DNA from 2 places in the Streptomyces sp. NBC_01474 genome. Region 2 is predicted to be linked to the other one. Evidence: riboswitches for the same ligand, from Rfam matches in the RefSeq annotation. Region 2 holds a riboswitch; the other holds the start of a gene.
The links. Region 2 has a riboswitch for cobalamin ahead of OG758_RS35535 (cobalamin biosynthesis protein). Riboswitches for the same ligand answer to the same signal wherever they lie in the genome.
Positions count from the first base shown of each region.

Region 1: it holds a riboswitch for cobalamin, as region 2 does, so the genes downstream of both, metE (5-methyltetrahydropteroyltriglutamate--homocysteine S-methyltransferase) here and OG758_RS35535 (cobalamin biosynthesis protein) in region 2, are expected to answer to the same signal.

Region 1 is NZ_CP109449.1:1,479,508-1,486,947, forward strand. It holds gene OG758_RS07055 (CbtA family protein) at 1-300, opposite strand, end outside; gene OG758_RS07060 (CbtB domain-containing protein) at 321-542, opposite strand; gene OG758_RS07065 (ABC transporter ATP-binding protein) at 815-1,609, opposite strand; gene OG758_RS07070 (FecCD family ABC transporter permease) at 1,621-2,715, opposite strand; gene OG758_RS07075 (ABC transporter substrate-binding protein) at 2,712-3,707, opposite strand; cobalamin riboswitch at 3,854-4,051, opposite strand; cobalamin riboswitch at 4,155-4,378, shown strand; gene metE (5-methyltetrahydropteroyltriglutamate--homocysteine S-methyltransferase) at 4,545-6,863, shown strand; gene OG758_RS07085 (dihydrolipoyl dehydrogenase family protein) at 6,937-7,440, opposite strand, start outside.
Region 2 is NZ_CP109449.1:7,794,726-7,802,165, forward strand. It holds gene cobN (cobaltochelatase subunit CobN) at 1-944, opposite strand, end outside; gene OG758_RS35530 (cobyric acid synthase) at 941-2,515, opposite strand; gene OG758_RS35535 (cobalamin biosynthesis protein) at 2,512-3,453, opposite strand; cobalamin riboswitch at 3,565-3,706, opposite strand; gene OG758_RS35540 (hypothetical protein) at 3,817-4,038, opposite strand; gene OG758_RS35545 (inorganic phosphate transporter) at 4,054-5,313, opposite strand; gene OG758_RS35550 (lysozyme) at 5,503-6,246, opposite strand; gene OG758_RS35555 (class II aldolase/adducin family protein) at 6,450-7,127, shown strand; gene OG758_RS35560 (alpha/beta hydrolase) at 7,194-7,440, shown strand, end outside.

The sequences.
Region 1 (7,440 bases), 6.3 Mb from region 2:
GGCCCGCGGGGTGAAGCGGCCGACGCGGCCGAGCGCGAAGCAGTACGCGAGGGCGGCTATGCCGCCGAAGGCGACGCCGTAGAGCAGGATGCCGGTGGCGAGGCCCGCGGTGGACTGCATGCTGCGGCTGACGAGTTCGACCTCGTGGTGGTGCGCGGGTGCGTGGGCCTCCTCGTAGCCGATGGCGCTGTCGACGCTGGGTTCCCCGAGGAGGTAGGCGACGACCAGGGCGAGCAGACCGGCGCCCAGGCCGGCGAGCATGCCCCGTACGAGGAGGTTTCTCACTGTTGCGGAGTTCATGAGCTTTGCGGCGTCCCTCGTCAGTGGCAGGGGAAGCCGAGCAGGTGGCGGGCGTCGTGCACCCATTCATGAACGCTCTCGCCGGAGACTACGGCGGTGGCGCCCTGTTCGGCGCCGACGAAGTAGAGCAGGACCAGCATCAGGATGCCGAAGAAGGCCGCCCAAGGGGCAATCGCCTTCAGGGGCAGGGCTGCGGGAAGAACGGGGGTGGTGGCTGTCGGCTGAGCGACGGTCTGCGCCATGGCAGGACCTCCTCTGGGAGTTCGCGTCCCATCTCGGTGGTGCACAAGTACGACAGCTGCGGGTCTGACTCGCGAGGTCCCCGCCCGTCCGGGCGAGTGGCTCGTCTCACAGTGGCGCGACCGTGCCGGATTCCCACCGGCTTCCGCGTTGCCGTCGTCAATATCGGTCAGACCGTACCGCGTAAGGGGCGCACGGCCAAGACCGGGCCCTTCGCCGTGATCTTGCTCATGGTCGCTGCCAGGAGACCTGGTGTGCGGTATGCAGTGCCGTCTCAGGGAGCGGACGCCCTCAGGAATCGGATGTACGGGCGCTCCCCCGGCTCGGCGGCCGGGAAAACGGTCGCGCGCACTCCGTAGACCCGCGCTATGAGCTCTTCGGTGAGTACGTCACAGGGGGTGCCGGCCGCGATCACACACCCCTGACGGAGCACGACGAGCTGGTCGCAGTACATAGCGGCCAGGTTGAGGTCGTGCAGGGCGATGACGCTGGTGAGCCGGAGTTGTGTGAGCAGGTCGAGGAGGTCCAACTGGTGCTGGATGTCGAGGTGGTTGGTCGGTTCGTCCAGGAGGAGTTCGCGTGGCCGCTGCGCGAGGGCACGGGCGATCTGGACGCGCTGGCGCTCGCCGCCGGAGAGGGTGTGCCAGTGCCGGTGCGCCCGGTCGGTGAGATCGGTGCGGGCGAGCGCGGAACGTACGGCCTCCTCGTCCTGCGCCGACGGTGGCATCCATGCCCTGCGGTGCGGGACACGGCCCAGACGTACGACGTCCTCGACCGTCAACTCGACCTGAGTGTCGGCCTGTTGCTCGACCACGGCGACGCGTCGCGCGAAGTCCCTGCGGCCGACGGTGCTCAGCGGTGAGCCGTCCAGGGTCACCGCTCCGGCCTGGGGGGTGATGAGGCCCGCGAGCAGGCGCAGGAGCGTGGTCTTGCCCGAGCCGTTGGGTCCGATGAGGCCCGTGATACCTCCGGGCGCCGGGTGCACGCTCACGCCGTCCAGGATGAGGTGTCCGCCGGTTTCACGGCGGACCCGGTCGGCCCGCAGCCCGTCGGCCGTGGTCGTGCGCATGGTCGGAACGGTCATCGGCGCAGACTCCGGGTGCGGTACAGGACGAGGACGAAGGCCGGTACGCCGATCAGCGAGGTCACCACGCCGACCGGTACCTCCTGCGGGTCGAGGACGGTGCGGGCGAGCGTGTCCACCCACACGAGGAAGACCGCGCCTGCCAGCGCCGTCACCGGCAGCAGCCGGGCGTGCCCCGGACCCGCCAGGGCCCGCGCCGCATGCGGCAGCACCAGGCCGACGAAGCCGATCGCGCCGGCCGAGCTGACCAGCGCCGCCGTGAGCAGGGCGGTCGTGCACAGCAGGACCAGGCGGGTGCGGGCCACGTTCACGCCGAGCGACGCGGCGGCGTCCTGCCCGAACGCGAAGGCGTCGAGCGTACGAGCGTGTGCGACGCAGATCACGAGCGCCGCCACGAGCAGCGTCAGGCACATCCGGACGTCGGTCCAGCCCGCCCCGCCGAGCGAGCCGAGCAGCCAGAACAGGACGCCGCGCGTCGTCTCGGCATCCGCCGCGGTCAGTACGACGACGGAGGTGAGCGCGGAGAACAGTTGCATGGCGGCCACCCCGGACAGCACCACACGGTCGGTGGAGCCGCCGAGAGCCTGGCTGAGCACCAGTACCAGCGCGAAGGAGACGACCGCGCCGAGGAAGGCGCCGCCCGAGACCGACAGGGCGCCGCCGCCGACGCCGAGTACGACGACCAGGACCGCGCCGGTCGAGGCGCCGGAGGAGACGCCCAGGACGAAGGGGTCGGCGAGCGGATTGCGCAGCAGCGACTGCATCACGGCGCCGCACACCGCGAGCCCCGCGCCGCACACGGCGGCCAGCAGCGTGCGCGGCAGCCGCAGGTTCCACACGATGCCGTCGCGGATGGGGGTCAACTGCGGTTCGCCCAGGCCGAGGTGGGCGGCCACGGCCGACCAGACATCGGTCATCCCGATGTCGGCCGGGCCGATGGTGATGGCCAGGGCGACGGACACGATGAGCACCGCGAAACCGGATGGCCAGGCGAGCACGCCACGCACCGCATGAAGCCGCTTCCCGGTGGCGGATGACGGCACCGCCTCAGGGGGCGCCCCGGGGGGTGGGGCCGGCGCTTCCACGCTCATCCGGCGAGGCCGAACGCCCGCAGTTTCGCGGCGACTTGCTCCACACCCTCCACCGTTCGGATCGTCGGGTTCATGGCCTGCCCGCTGAGCAGCACGTACCGCTTCTTCTTCACGGCTGTCATGTTCTTGGTCACGGCGTTGGACTCGAGGAACTCGATCTTCTTCGCGGCGGATTCGGCGGTCTGCGAGCGGCGCGTGAGATCGCCGATGACGAGGACATCCGGGTCCCGGTCGGCGACCGTTTCCCAGCTGATCTGGGGCCATTCGTCGCGGGTGTCGTCGAAGACGTTCTTCGCCCCCACCTCACGGGTGATGACGCCGGGCGCTCCGCAACAGCCCGCCATGTAGGGGGAGTCGGAGTTGGCGAACCAGTACAGGAGGGTCGTCCGGGAGGCGTCGATGCCGCTGGTCGCCTTCTTCACGCGGGCCTTGAGTGCGGAGACGAGCCGCTCGCCCCGTTCGCGTACGTCGAAGACGGCGGCGAGGTCGCGGATTTCGCCGTAGACGGTCTGCATGCCGAGGGTCTTGGTGCGGGCGCCGTCACCGCCGCCGCTGTTGTCCTTGCCGACACAGTCGGAGGGCGAGAGGTACGCCGGTACGCCCAGCTTCGCGAACTGGTCGCGTGGCGCCACTCCGCCCTTGCTCAGCGTGGCGCCGAACGAGGCGGCGACGAAGTCGGGTTCGGTGTCCAGGACCTTCTCGAAGGACGGATAACGGTCGGCGAGCCGCTCGACCTTCGCGTTCTCCTTCTCCAGTCCCTTCATCACGGGGTCCGTCCAGGTCCCCGTGCCGGCCATGCGGTCGCCGAGGCCGAGCGCGAGCATGATCTCGGTCGAGCCCTGGTCGAGAGAGACGGCACGCTCGGGCGCCGCTTTCACCTCGACCCGCGTACCGCAGTTGTCGAGTACGACGGGATGGCCGGCGGTGCTCTCCTGAGCCGCGGGCGTGCGGGCGGATTCGCCGCTCCCGCCGCAGGCGGCCAGGACGAGCATCCCGGCGAGAGTGAGCGCGGCACGGGGTATGAGGCGGGCGGAGCCACGGCGTGTGACGGGGTGCGCGAAGGGCACAGGGACTTCCTCGATGTCGAGGGCTCAAGCGCGGAGCCCGGTCGCACGGTCTCCCCCGCCGCCCCGACCGGAGCCCGCGAAGGCTGCCAGCAGGTCTTCGGACTCGGGATCACGCGGACGGGGCGCCTTCCCGGGCCGCGTGCGGTCCAGTGGCCGATGCTCCGCCCGTCACCCTCACCGCTGCGCGTCAGCTCCGGATTCGCACCGGATTCCCTGACACATACCTGTCCAAGTCCGCGCAATGCGGGGCAGACGGGCATGAGTTCGACTGGCCTTGGAAAGCTACCACGGCACCCGAATCCAGACGGCGGCCCCTTCTCGCCCGGTGTCCGCGGTGCGGGGCGGGCTCGCGCCGGACCGTCCCGCGTGCGTAGGGTGACCGGTGCAGCTGGTTCGCCCCGTCCGCCAGACGGGAGCGTCGTAAGAGGGAACCCGGTGGGAATCCGGGACTGCCCCGCAGCGGTGAGCTGGAACGACCGCCGTCACACGCACTGGCCCGATGGATCGGGCTGGGAAGCGACGGCCAGTAGGTGTCCGCCCGACATCGGGTGGACGTGCCCGCGAGTCCGAAGACCTGCCCGTTGCCCGTGCGTGAACCATTCGTGCGCGGATATCCCGGTGACCTCGAGGGCGGGTCGGCGTACACACCGAACGGGCGCGCGTGCCCTGCCGTACGCGCCCGCACCGTCCGGTCCGTGTCACCCTTCGCGCTCTCGCCCCGTCTCCGGGATCTCAGGGATTCATCTCGCGAAGGAGATCTCCGTGACCACCAAGTCCTCAGCCGCGGCAGCACGGGCCACCGTGCACGGCTACCCGCGCCAGGGCCCCGCCCGCGAACTCAAGAAGGCGATCGAGGGCTACTGGAAGGGCCGTGTCGGCGCCGACACCCTCCGCTCGACCGCCGCCGGCCTGCGCCGCGCGAACTGGCACGAACTGGCCGACGCGGGCATCGGCGAAGTCCCCACCGGTGACTTCTCGTTCTACGACCACGTCCTGGACGCCACCGTCATGGTCGGCGCGATCCCCGAGCGGCACCGCTCCGCCGTCGAGGCCGACGCGCTGGACGGCTACTTCGCCATGGCGCGCGGCACGCAGGACGTGGCACCGCTGGAGATGACGAAGTGGTTCGACACCAACTATCACTACCTGGTGCCGGAGTTGGGCCCCGGGACGGTGTTCACGGCCGACTCCACCAAGCAGGTCGCCGAGCTCAAGGAGGCCCTCGCCCTGGGTCTGCAGGCCCGGCCCGTGCTCGTCGGCCCGGTCACCTATCTGCTGCTGGCCAAGCCCGCGCCCGGGGTGGCCGCCGACTTCGAGCCGCTGACCCTGCTCGACCGTCTGCTGCCGGTCTACGCCGAAGTCCTCGCCGATCTGCGCGAGGCGGGCGCGGAGTGGGTGCAGCTGGACGAACCCGCCCTCGTCCAGGACCGCACGCCGGCCGAACTGAACGCCGCCGGGCGCGCCTACCGCGACCTCGGCGCCCTCACCGACCGGCCCAAGATGCTGGTGGCCTCGTACTTCGACCGGCTCGGCGAGGCCCTGCCCGTCCTGGCCGGGGCGCCGGTGGAGGGGCTCGCGCTCGACTTCACCGAGAGGGCCGCCGCCAACCTGGACGCCCTTGCCGCCGTCGGCGGGCTGCCCGGCAAGCGCCTGGTCGCGGGGGTCGTCAACGGCCGCAACATCTGGGTCGACGACCTGGAGAAGTCGCTGGCCACGCTCGGCACCCTGCTCGGCCTCGCCGACCGGGTCGACGTGGCGGCCTCCTGCTCGCTGCTGCACGTGCCCGTCGACACGGCTCTCGAGCGTGACATCGAGCCTCAGATCCTGCGCTGGCTCGCCTTCGCCCGCCAGAAGACCGCCGAGATCGCCACCCTCGCACGCGGTCTGACGCAGGGCACCGACACGATCTCGGCCCAACTCGCCGCCAACCGCGCGGACCTGGCCTCCCGGACCACGTCCGCCCTCACCCGCGACCCGGCCGTACGCGCCCGCACCGCGTCGGTCACGGCGGCGGACGCCCGCCGCGCGCAGCCGTACGCGGAACGCGCGGCGGCACAGCGGGGCAGCCTCGGCCTCCCCCTCCTGCCGACGACGACCATCGGTTCGTTCCCGCAGACGGCGGAGCTGCGCACCGCACGGGCGGGACTGCGGGCCGGACGGATCGACGCGGCCGCGTACGAGGAGCGCGTCAGGGCCGAGATCCAGGAGGTGATCGCTTTCCAGGAGAAGGCCGGCCTCGACGTCCTGGTGCACGGCGAGCCCGAACGCAACGACATGGTGCAGTACTTCGCCGAGCAGCTCACCGGCTATCTGGCCACCCAACACGGCTGGGTGCAGTCCTATGGAACCCGTTATGTCCGTCCGCCGATCCTCGCCGGTGACATCTCGCGCCCCGAGCCGATGACGGTGCGCTGGACGACGTACGCCCAGTCGCTCACGGGCCGCCCGGTCAAGGGCATGCTCACCGGCCCCGTCACCATGCTCGCGTGGTCCTTCGTCCGTGACGACCAGCCGCTCGCCGACACCGCTCGTCAGGTCGCGCTCGCCCTGCGGGACGAGGTGAACGACCTTGAGGCGGCCGGAACTTCGGTGATCCAGGTCGACGAGCCCGCCTTGCGCGAGACCCTCCCGCTGCGCGCCGCCGACCACGCCGCCTACCTCGCGTGGGCGACGGAGGCGTTCCGGCTCACGACGAGCGGGGTCCGGCCGGACACTCAGGTCCACACGCACATGTGCTATGCCGAGTTCGGGGACATCGTGCGGGCCATCGACGACCTCGACGCCGATGTGATCAGCCTCGAGGCGGCCCGGTCGCACATGCAGGTCGCGCGCGAACTGGCCGCCCACGGCTACCCGCGCGAGGCCGGACCCGGCGTGTACGACATCCACTCGCCGCGCGTGCCCGGCGCCGGCGAGGCGGCGGCCCTGCTGCGCAAGGGACTTGAGGCGATCCCCGCCGAGCGGCTGTGGGTCAACCCCGACTGCGGGCTGAAGACCCGTGGCTGGCCCGAGACCCGCGCCTCCCTGGAGAACCTGGTCGCGGCGGCCCGCACGGTCCGCGGGGAACTCTCCGCGTCCTGACGCCGGGATGAGACTGTCCGGGCGGGGGGCATCGTGTCTCGCCCGGACAGCCACGCGCAGAGAGGGACATCCCTCAGCCGCGGTACGTCTCCAGCAGCCTCAGCCACACCTCGCTCACCGTCGGATAGGACGGGACCGCGTGCCACAGGCGGTCGATCGGGACCTCGCCCGCCACGGCGACCGTGGCCGAGTGGACGAGTTCGCCGACGCCCGGACCGACGAAGGTGACTCCCAGGAGGATCTCGCGGTCGAGGTCGACGATCATGCGGGCGCGGCCGCGGTAGCCGTCGCCGTACAGGCCGGCGCCCGCCACGGAGGCGATGTCGTAGTCGACGGCGCGGACGCGGTGGCCCGCCGCCTCGGCCTCCGCGAGGGTGAGCCCCGCCGAGCCCGCCTCGGGGTCGGTGAAGACGACCTGCGGGACGGCGGAGTGGTCGGCGGTCGCCGCGTGGGCGCCCCAGCGGTCCGTCTCCAGGAGCGGGACTCCCTGGGCGCGGGCGGCGATGGCCGCGCCCGCGATACGGGCCTGGTACTTGCCCTGGTGGGTGAGGAGCGCGCGATGGTTCACGTCCCCGAC
Region 2 (7,440 bases):
GGGTCGGCCGCGTACACGGGGACGCCGTCGGGGCCCTCCTCCTTGAACGAGAACGGCACCGTGACGATCCGGCCGTCGAACTCGGGGATCGCGACCTGCATCGCCGCGTCCATCGGCGACAGGGCGGCGTCCGACGCCTCCCAGGCCGCCTTCGACGACGTGAGGCAAAGACCCTGAAGGACGGGGATGTCGAGGTCGGCGAGCGCGCCGATGTCCCAGGCCTCCTCGTCGCCGCCCGCGGACGCCTGCGAGGCGTGTGTACCGCCCGCCGCGAGCACGGTCGCGACCAGGGTGTCGGCCTCGCCGAGGAGCTCGTACAGGCCGGCGTCGGCGCCGCGCAGCGAACCGCAGTACACCGGAAGGGAGTTGACGCCACGTGCCTCGATCGCGTCGCACAGCGTGTCCACGAACGCGGTGTTCCCGGACAGCTCGTGGGCGCGGTAGAAGAGCACGCCGACCGTCGGACGGCCCTCGACGCGCGCACGGCGGCCGTGCACCCCGTACTCGGGCATCTTCTGCGGCTCGGCGCTGTGCCGCTCCTGCGTGCTCCCGGTCCGGCCGTGCCCGCCCCGCAGCACGTCCTGGCCGAGGAAGCGGGCCAGTTCGACGAGGTTGCCGGTACCGCCCTCGACGAGATAGCGCAGCGACTCGGCCACGGCGCCCGCGTGCACGGTCGACTCGGCCATCAGCTCCGCGTCCGGGACGCTCTCGCCGCCGAGCAGGACCGTCGGCACGCCGGACGCCTTCAGCGCCGCGAGCCCGTCCTCCCAGGCGCGCTTGCCGCCGAGGAGCCGTACGACGGCGATGTCGACGCCGTCGAGCAGCTCCGGCAGTTCGCTCTGCACGTCGACGCGGGTCGGGTTCCCGATCCGGTAGGGGGCGCCGGAGGCCCGGGCTGCCAGCAGATCGGTGTCTGCGGTCGACAACAACAACACTGTGCTCATGCGGGCGCTCCCGGTGGAATGAAAGGCAGTCCTGACGGAGCGCCGGACTCGATGAGCCGCCACAGCGCGTCCGTGTCCGCGTGTTCTTCGATCAGATCGCCGAGCCGGTCGAGCTGCTCCTCGCGCAGCGCGCCGAACGACGTGTCGGGCGACGGCACGAATCGGCGGCCCGCGGCGGCCGCGACCTCGCGCAGGAACGCCCGGCGGAAGCCGTCCGCCTCCAGCGAGCCGTGCCAGTGCGTGCCCCAGACGGAGCCGACGCGGCACCCGTCCAAGAAGGCTTCTCCACCGGCGATTTCGGCGACCCCGTGATGGATCTCGTAGCCCTCGACGAGCTCGCCGAGGGCCTCGCCGACGGGCCGGGCGAGGGTCTTCTCGCGCTCGAACCGCACCCGTACGGGCAGCAGTCCGAGCCCGTCGACGGCGCCCGCGCGTGACTCGACGTCGTCCTCGATGCGCTCGCCGAGCACCTGGAAACCACCGCAGATCCCGAGGACCGGGCGCCCCTCGGCGGCCCGGCGCGCGAGGGCGTCGGCGAGGCCGCGCTCGCGCAGCCACTGAAGTGCCTTGACGGTGCCGCGCGTTCCCGGCACGACGACCAGGTCCGCGTCGACGAGCTCCTCGGCCCGGTCGACGAACCGCACGACGACGCCCGGCTCCGCGGCCAGCGCGTCCACGTCGGTGAAGTTCGACATCAGCGGCACGGCGCACACGGCGACGCGCAGCACGTCCTCGCCGACGGGGGCCGTCGTCTGTGACTCGCGCACGGAGCCGCGCAGCGACACGCGCAGCCCGTCCTCCTCATCGATGCCGAGGCCGTGCTGGAAGGGGAGCACTCCGTACGTGGCGCGCCCGGTCAGGTCCTTGAGCATGTCGAGGCCGGGTTCGAGCAGGGAGACGTCCCCGCGGAACTTGTTCACCAGATAGCCGGCCAGCAGCTCCTGGTCCTCGGGCGCGAGCAGCGCGGTCGTGCCGAAGAACGACGCGAAGACACCGCCGCGGTCGATGTCGCCGACCACGAGCACGGGCAGCCGTGCGGCCCGCGCGATCCCCATGTTGACGATGTCGGTGCGGCGCAGGTTGATCTCGGCGGGAGAGCCCGCCCCTTCACAGATCACGGCGTCATAGCTGCCCCGGAGTTCCTCCAGGCATCCCACGACGGTGTCGAGGAGTGCGGCCTGGCGCCCTCCGTGCAGCGCCTTCCCGGGGGACACGGCACCTGACAGCGGCTTCACCGCGGGCCCGGACTCCCCGAAGAACCCGCGAGCGCTCAACTCGCCGACCGGCTTGCCCATGAGCACCACCTGGCTGCTCCGGTCGCTGCCCGGCTTCAGCAGTACGGGGTTCATCAGGGCGCTCGGCTCGACGCGGGCGGCCTGCGCCTGCATGGCCTGCGCACGGCCGATCTCGGCGCCCTCGCGCGTCACGAAGGAGTTGAGGGACATGTTCTGTCCCTTGAACGGCGCGACCTTCACCCCCTGCCGCACCAGCCACCGGCAGATGCCCGCGGTGACGACGCTCTTCCCGGCATCGGACGTGGTTCCTGCCACCAGCAGTCCGCCACCACTCACGACTTCCCCCTCCGCAAAAGTGCCCGCCCGGCGACACACACGCCGAGGGCCAGCCAGGTCACGCGCCGCGAAAGCCGCGCCGCCCGCTCGACGTCGGCGGTCTCCACGGACCGGCCCGACGCGTTCAGTACGGGCCGGTGCTCGACCCGCCCGCCGTACGACAACGTGCCCCCGAGCCGCACCCCGAGCGCCCCCGCGAACGAGGACTCGACGACACCGGCGTTGGGGCTCGGGTGCAGCCGCGCGTCCTCGCGCCACGCGGTGAGCGCGCCGCGCGGACGGCCGCCCGCGACCGCGGCGAGCACCCCGGTCAGCCGCGCCCCCGGCCAGCCGGCCACGTCGTCGAGGCGCGCGGAGGCCCAGCCGTAACGGCGGTACCTGGCCGACTTGTGCCCGACCATGGCGTCCAGCGTGTTCACGGCGCGGAAGGCGACGAGCCCGGGGACCCCGGCGACGGCGCCCCACACGAGCGCGCCCACGACGGCGTCGGAGGTGTTCTCGGCGACGGACTCGACGACGGCCCGCGCGATCCCGTCCGCGTCCAGGGCCTGCGGGTCGCGCCCGCACAGATGCGGCAGCCGCTCGCGCGCCGCGTCCACGTCACCGGCGGCCAGCGCGCCCCCGATGGCGCGCGCCTCGCGCCCCAGCGACGTACCGCCGACGACGGCCCAGGTGGCGGCGGCGGTCAGTGCGACGGAGGCGGCGGGGGAGCGGCGCACGGCGCGCGCGGCGAGGCCACCGGCGACGGCGGCGCCCCCGGCGCACACGGCGGTGTGCAGTGCGCCCCACCCTCGGTGGTCACTCCACAGCACTCGCTCGACGGCGCCCGCGGCCCGCCCGAACGCGGCGACCGGATGCCCGCGGCGCGGATCGCCGAACAGGAGGTCACCGAGGAGTCCGGCGGCGCTGCCGTACGCGAAGACGCGCTCGGCTCGCACGGTCAGCCCGCCGCTACGGCGAACGGAACCCTTGTACTCGTTCTCGGCGGGAGGACCCGCAACTGGCAGCCGCGCATGGCGATATGTCCTCACTCAGGGTGTCCACGCCCTGGTTGGAAGAGACCGGCGGCGAGAGTTCCTGGCTCGCGGGGATCACTCCCCGGTGACAGTGGCGGGACCGCGCCGGATTCACACCGGCTTCCTCTCCTGCTGCCGTAGATGGCCCCGGAAGTCCACCACGCTCCGCGAACGCCCGTCAACTTGCCGTTGACCTGCGAAGGGAGAGTGTGCTGAGGCACACACGAAGCGGGGTGCGGGACGCCTTCGCGTCCCGCACCCCGCACTCCTGCCGGTTACCTCCGGTCAGGCGACGATCAGGAAGATCCCGTACCCGACGGCCGCCGCGCACAGGGCGAAGCAGGCGTACGCGCCGGAGACGGCCAGCGCCGTCGAGTTGCCCTGGGCCGCCGCCGACTCCCGCTTGGTGAGGCCGACGATGCCGAGGGTGAACAGGCCCACGAGGGCCACCGTGATCACGAGGCTGACTCCGAACACGGAGCCGAGTGCTGCCCAGTCGATGTGCATAGCGCTGCTGCTTCCTTAGACCGTGGCCGGTCGCGCGGGCTCCGCCGAGGGCGGGGCGGGCGAGGCGGGGATGGTGGTCTTCACGTCGGTGTCCAGGTCGGCGACCGTGCCGGTGGGCGGCGGGGTGACGGCCGCGATCGCGGTGGTCACGACGCCGGCGGGCTCGTCGGTGACGTCGTCGTCCGTGACGTTCGTGTGGTCGATCGAGTTGCGCCGGGACAGCGCCCAGATGGTGCCCGCGCCGGCGATCAGGAGCAGCGCGGTGACGGCGACGCCCCACGAGCCCTGCTTGGTGAGGAACTCGGCGCCCGCACCGACCAGACCGGCGGCCGGCAGGGTCAGGCCCCAGGCGATGAACATGCGGGTCGCGGTCGACCAGCGGACGACGCCGCCCTTGCGGCCGAGGCCCGAGCCCATCACGGCGCCGGAGCAGACCTGCGTCGTGGAGAGCGAGAAGCCGATGTGCGAGGAGGCGAGGATCGCGGTCGCGGCGCTGGTCTGGGCGGCGAAGCCCTGCTGCGGCGCGAGGTCCGTGAGGCCCTTGCCCATGGTGCGGATGATGCGCCAGCCGCCGAGGTAGGTGCCGAGCGCGATGGCCGTACCGGCCGAGACGATGACCCACATCGGAGGGTTCGCGCCGGGGTTCAGGACGCCGCCCGTGATCAGGGCGAGCGTGATGATGCCCATCGTCTTCTGGGCGTCGTTCGTCCCGTGCGCCAGCGAGACCAGGCCCGCGGAGGCGATCTGCCCGGCGCGGTAGCCCTTGGCGGTCGCCTTCTGGTCGGTCTTGCTGCCTATCCGGTACGTGAGCCGGGTGGCCAGCATGGCGGCGATGCCCGCCACGAGCGGCGCGGCGACGGCCGGGAGAAGGATCTTGGTGACGACGGTGCCGCCGTCGATCGACGACCAGCCCATCGACATCACGGCGGCGCCGATGAGGCCGCCGAAGAGAGCGTGGGAGGAGCTGGAGGGGAGCCCCACCAGCCAGGTCAGGAGATTCCACAGGATGGCGCCCACCAGCGCCGCGAAGATGACCTCGGTCTTGAGTCCGTCCTCGTTGATGATGCCGCCGGAGATCGTCTTGGCGACCTCCACGGAGAGGAAGGCTCCGACGAGGTTCAGCACGGCGGACATGGCCACCGCCGTCTTGGGCTTGAGAGCGCCGGTCGAGATGGTGGTGGCCATCGCGTTGGCTGTGTCGTGGAAACCGTTCGTGAAATCGAACACGAGAGCGGTAACGATCACGATCCCGAGGAGAAGCGTGATGTGTTCCATTTACCCAGGCTTCTGTTGGACGTCAGTGGCTCGGCGACCGTAGGCAATCTGAGTGAACGGAAGATGAACTGGGGCGGGCGGTGCGGTGACCCGAAGCGGAGTGCCGCCACTCCGTTGAGAACGGGGCGGCGGCACGGGGTCGTCCGTGAAGCGGAACGGTGGCCGAATCAAGCGGAAGTGAGCCCTCCGCTAGCCGCGGGCGAACCTCCGCAGCTGGGCCTGCGAACCGTTGAAGAGATTCTGGTCACCCGGCAGTCCGCCGCTGTTGTCGTACTGCCAGAACGTCCAGTACGGCCAGCCCGAGGGCAGCGCCCCGGCGGACTCGTCGTAGTGGGCCAGCCATAGCGCGTGGTTGCCCGCGAAGGCCGTGCTGTTGCCCGTGCAGTTCTTCCGCCAGCGGTAGTTGGTGTAGATCACCGGCCGGCGGCCCGTCCTGCGGCGGACCTCGTCGCTGAACGACCTGATCCAGGAGATCATCTTCGCCTTGCTCAGGCCGTAGCACTTCTTCGAGCTGTACGGGTTGTACTCGATGTCGAGCGCCGGCGGCAGTGTCCAGCCGTCCGCCCGCCACGCACCCCCGTTGCGCACGAAGTACGAGGCCTGCGTCCGGCCGGACGACTTGTTCGGGAGCGCGAAGTGGTACGCGCCTCGGATGATGCCCGCGCCCCGTGCTCCGTCGTACTGCTGGTCGAAGTAGGGATTGCGGTAGGTGGTGGACTCGGTCGCCTTGACGTAGACGAACCGTGAGCCCTTGCTCTTGGCCTTCCGCCAGTTGACGTTCTTCTGGTGCGACGAGACGTCGTGCCCCTTGGTCTCGCCCGCCGCGGACGCCGGGGTCTCGGCGAGAGCGGTCCCCCCGAACGTCAGGGCGGCCAGTGATGTCGCGGTCGCGATGTGCGCACAGCGACGGGACGGTTTGTGACCACGAGCCATATTTTCCCCCGAAATGGCGACGTGCATGACAAATCCCACCGGAGGCTACCGGAAGATCCCTCTATGCCCGTCGATCTCCAGCCAATCGTTTCCAGGCGGGCATTCATGCCCATTCGTGCGCTTCCGGACTCCTGGGCTCCGTACCAAAGTGCCCCGGCCTCACGATCCGCGCGGGCCCGCCGCGCGGCTGGCAGGATGCGGGCATGGCGGAGGAACCGGGCGATGCGGGGCAGGGCGCGGACGGGCTCGCGCAGGCATGGAACGCGCTCGTGGCGGCGGCCCGGCGCACCGTCGCCGACGGCCTCGTCGTCGGGACCTCGGGAAACGTCTCGGTGCGGATCGGCGACACCGTCCTCGTCACGCCCAGCGGGGTCCCCTACGACGAGCTCACCCCGGACGACCTCGTCGCCGTCGGCCTCGACGGTGAGCAGAGCGCCGGAACCCTGACCCCGACCAGCGAACTCCCGATGCATCTGGCGGTCTACCGCGCCACGCCCGCCCGCGCCGTCGTCCACACCCACGCGGTCCACGCCACCGCCGTCTCCACCCTCGTGCCCGAACTCCCGCTCATCCACTACATGGCCGCGGCCCTCGGCGGACCCGTCCGGGTCGCCCCGTATGCGACGTACGGCACCGAGCGGTTGGCCGAGAACGTCCTCGACGCTCTCAAGGGGCGGACAGGCTGCCTGCTCCAGAACCACGGCACCCTCACCTACGGCGACACCCTCGCCGCCGCCTACGACCGCACGGCCCAGCTCGAATGGCTGTGCCGCGTCTGGCTCACCGCGAGCGCCCACCCGCACCACACCCCGAAGCTCCTCACCCGCGACCAGGTGCGCGAGGTGGAGGAGAAGCTGCGCGGGTACGGGCAGCAGGGCTGAACCTCCACCCGCCGCCATGGCCGCGCCCCACTGGCCGGTCGGAGCCCGGGCGCGGACACTGGGACGGTGCGCACCGCCAGAGCGACGGCCGCTGCCGTCACCGCAGTCATCTGTGCCGGCGCGGCCGCGGTCGCGGTCGGCCGGTTGGCCAGCGATGCCGCCCTCAAGGCGCCCGCGGGCCGACCGCTCCCCACCGAGCCACGCCTGACCGTCCACGCCACCGCCGCGGGCCGGATCACCCTCACCCGCGACCTGGCCTCCCTGCGCCCGGGCACCTACGGCCTGAGCGGCGACGGATTCCACGCCGTGGTCG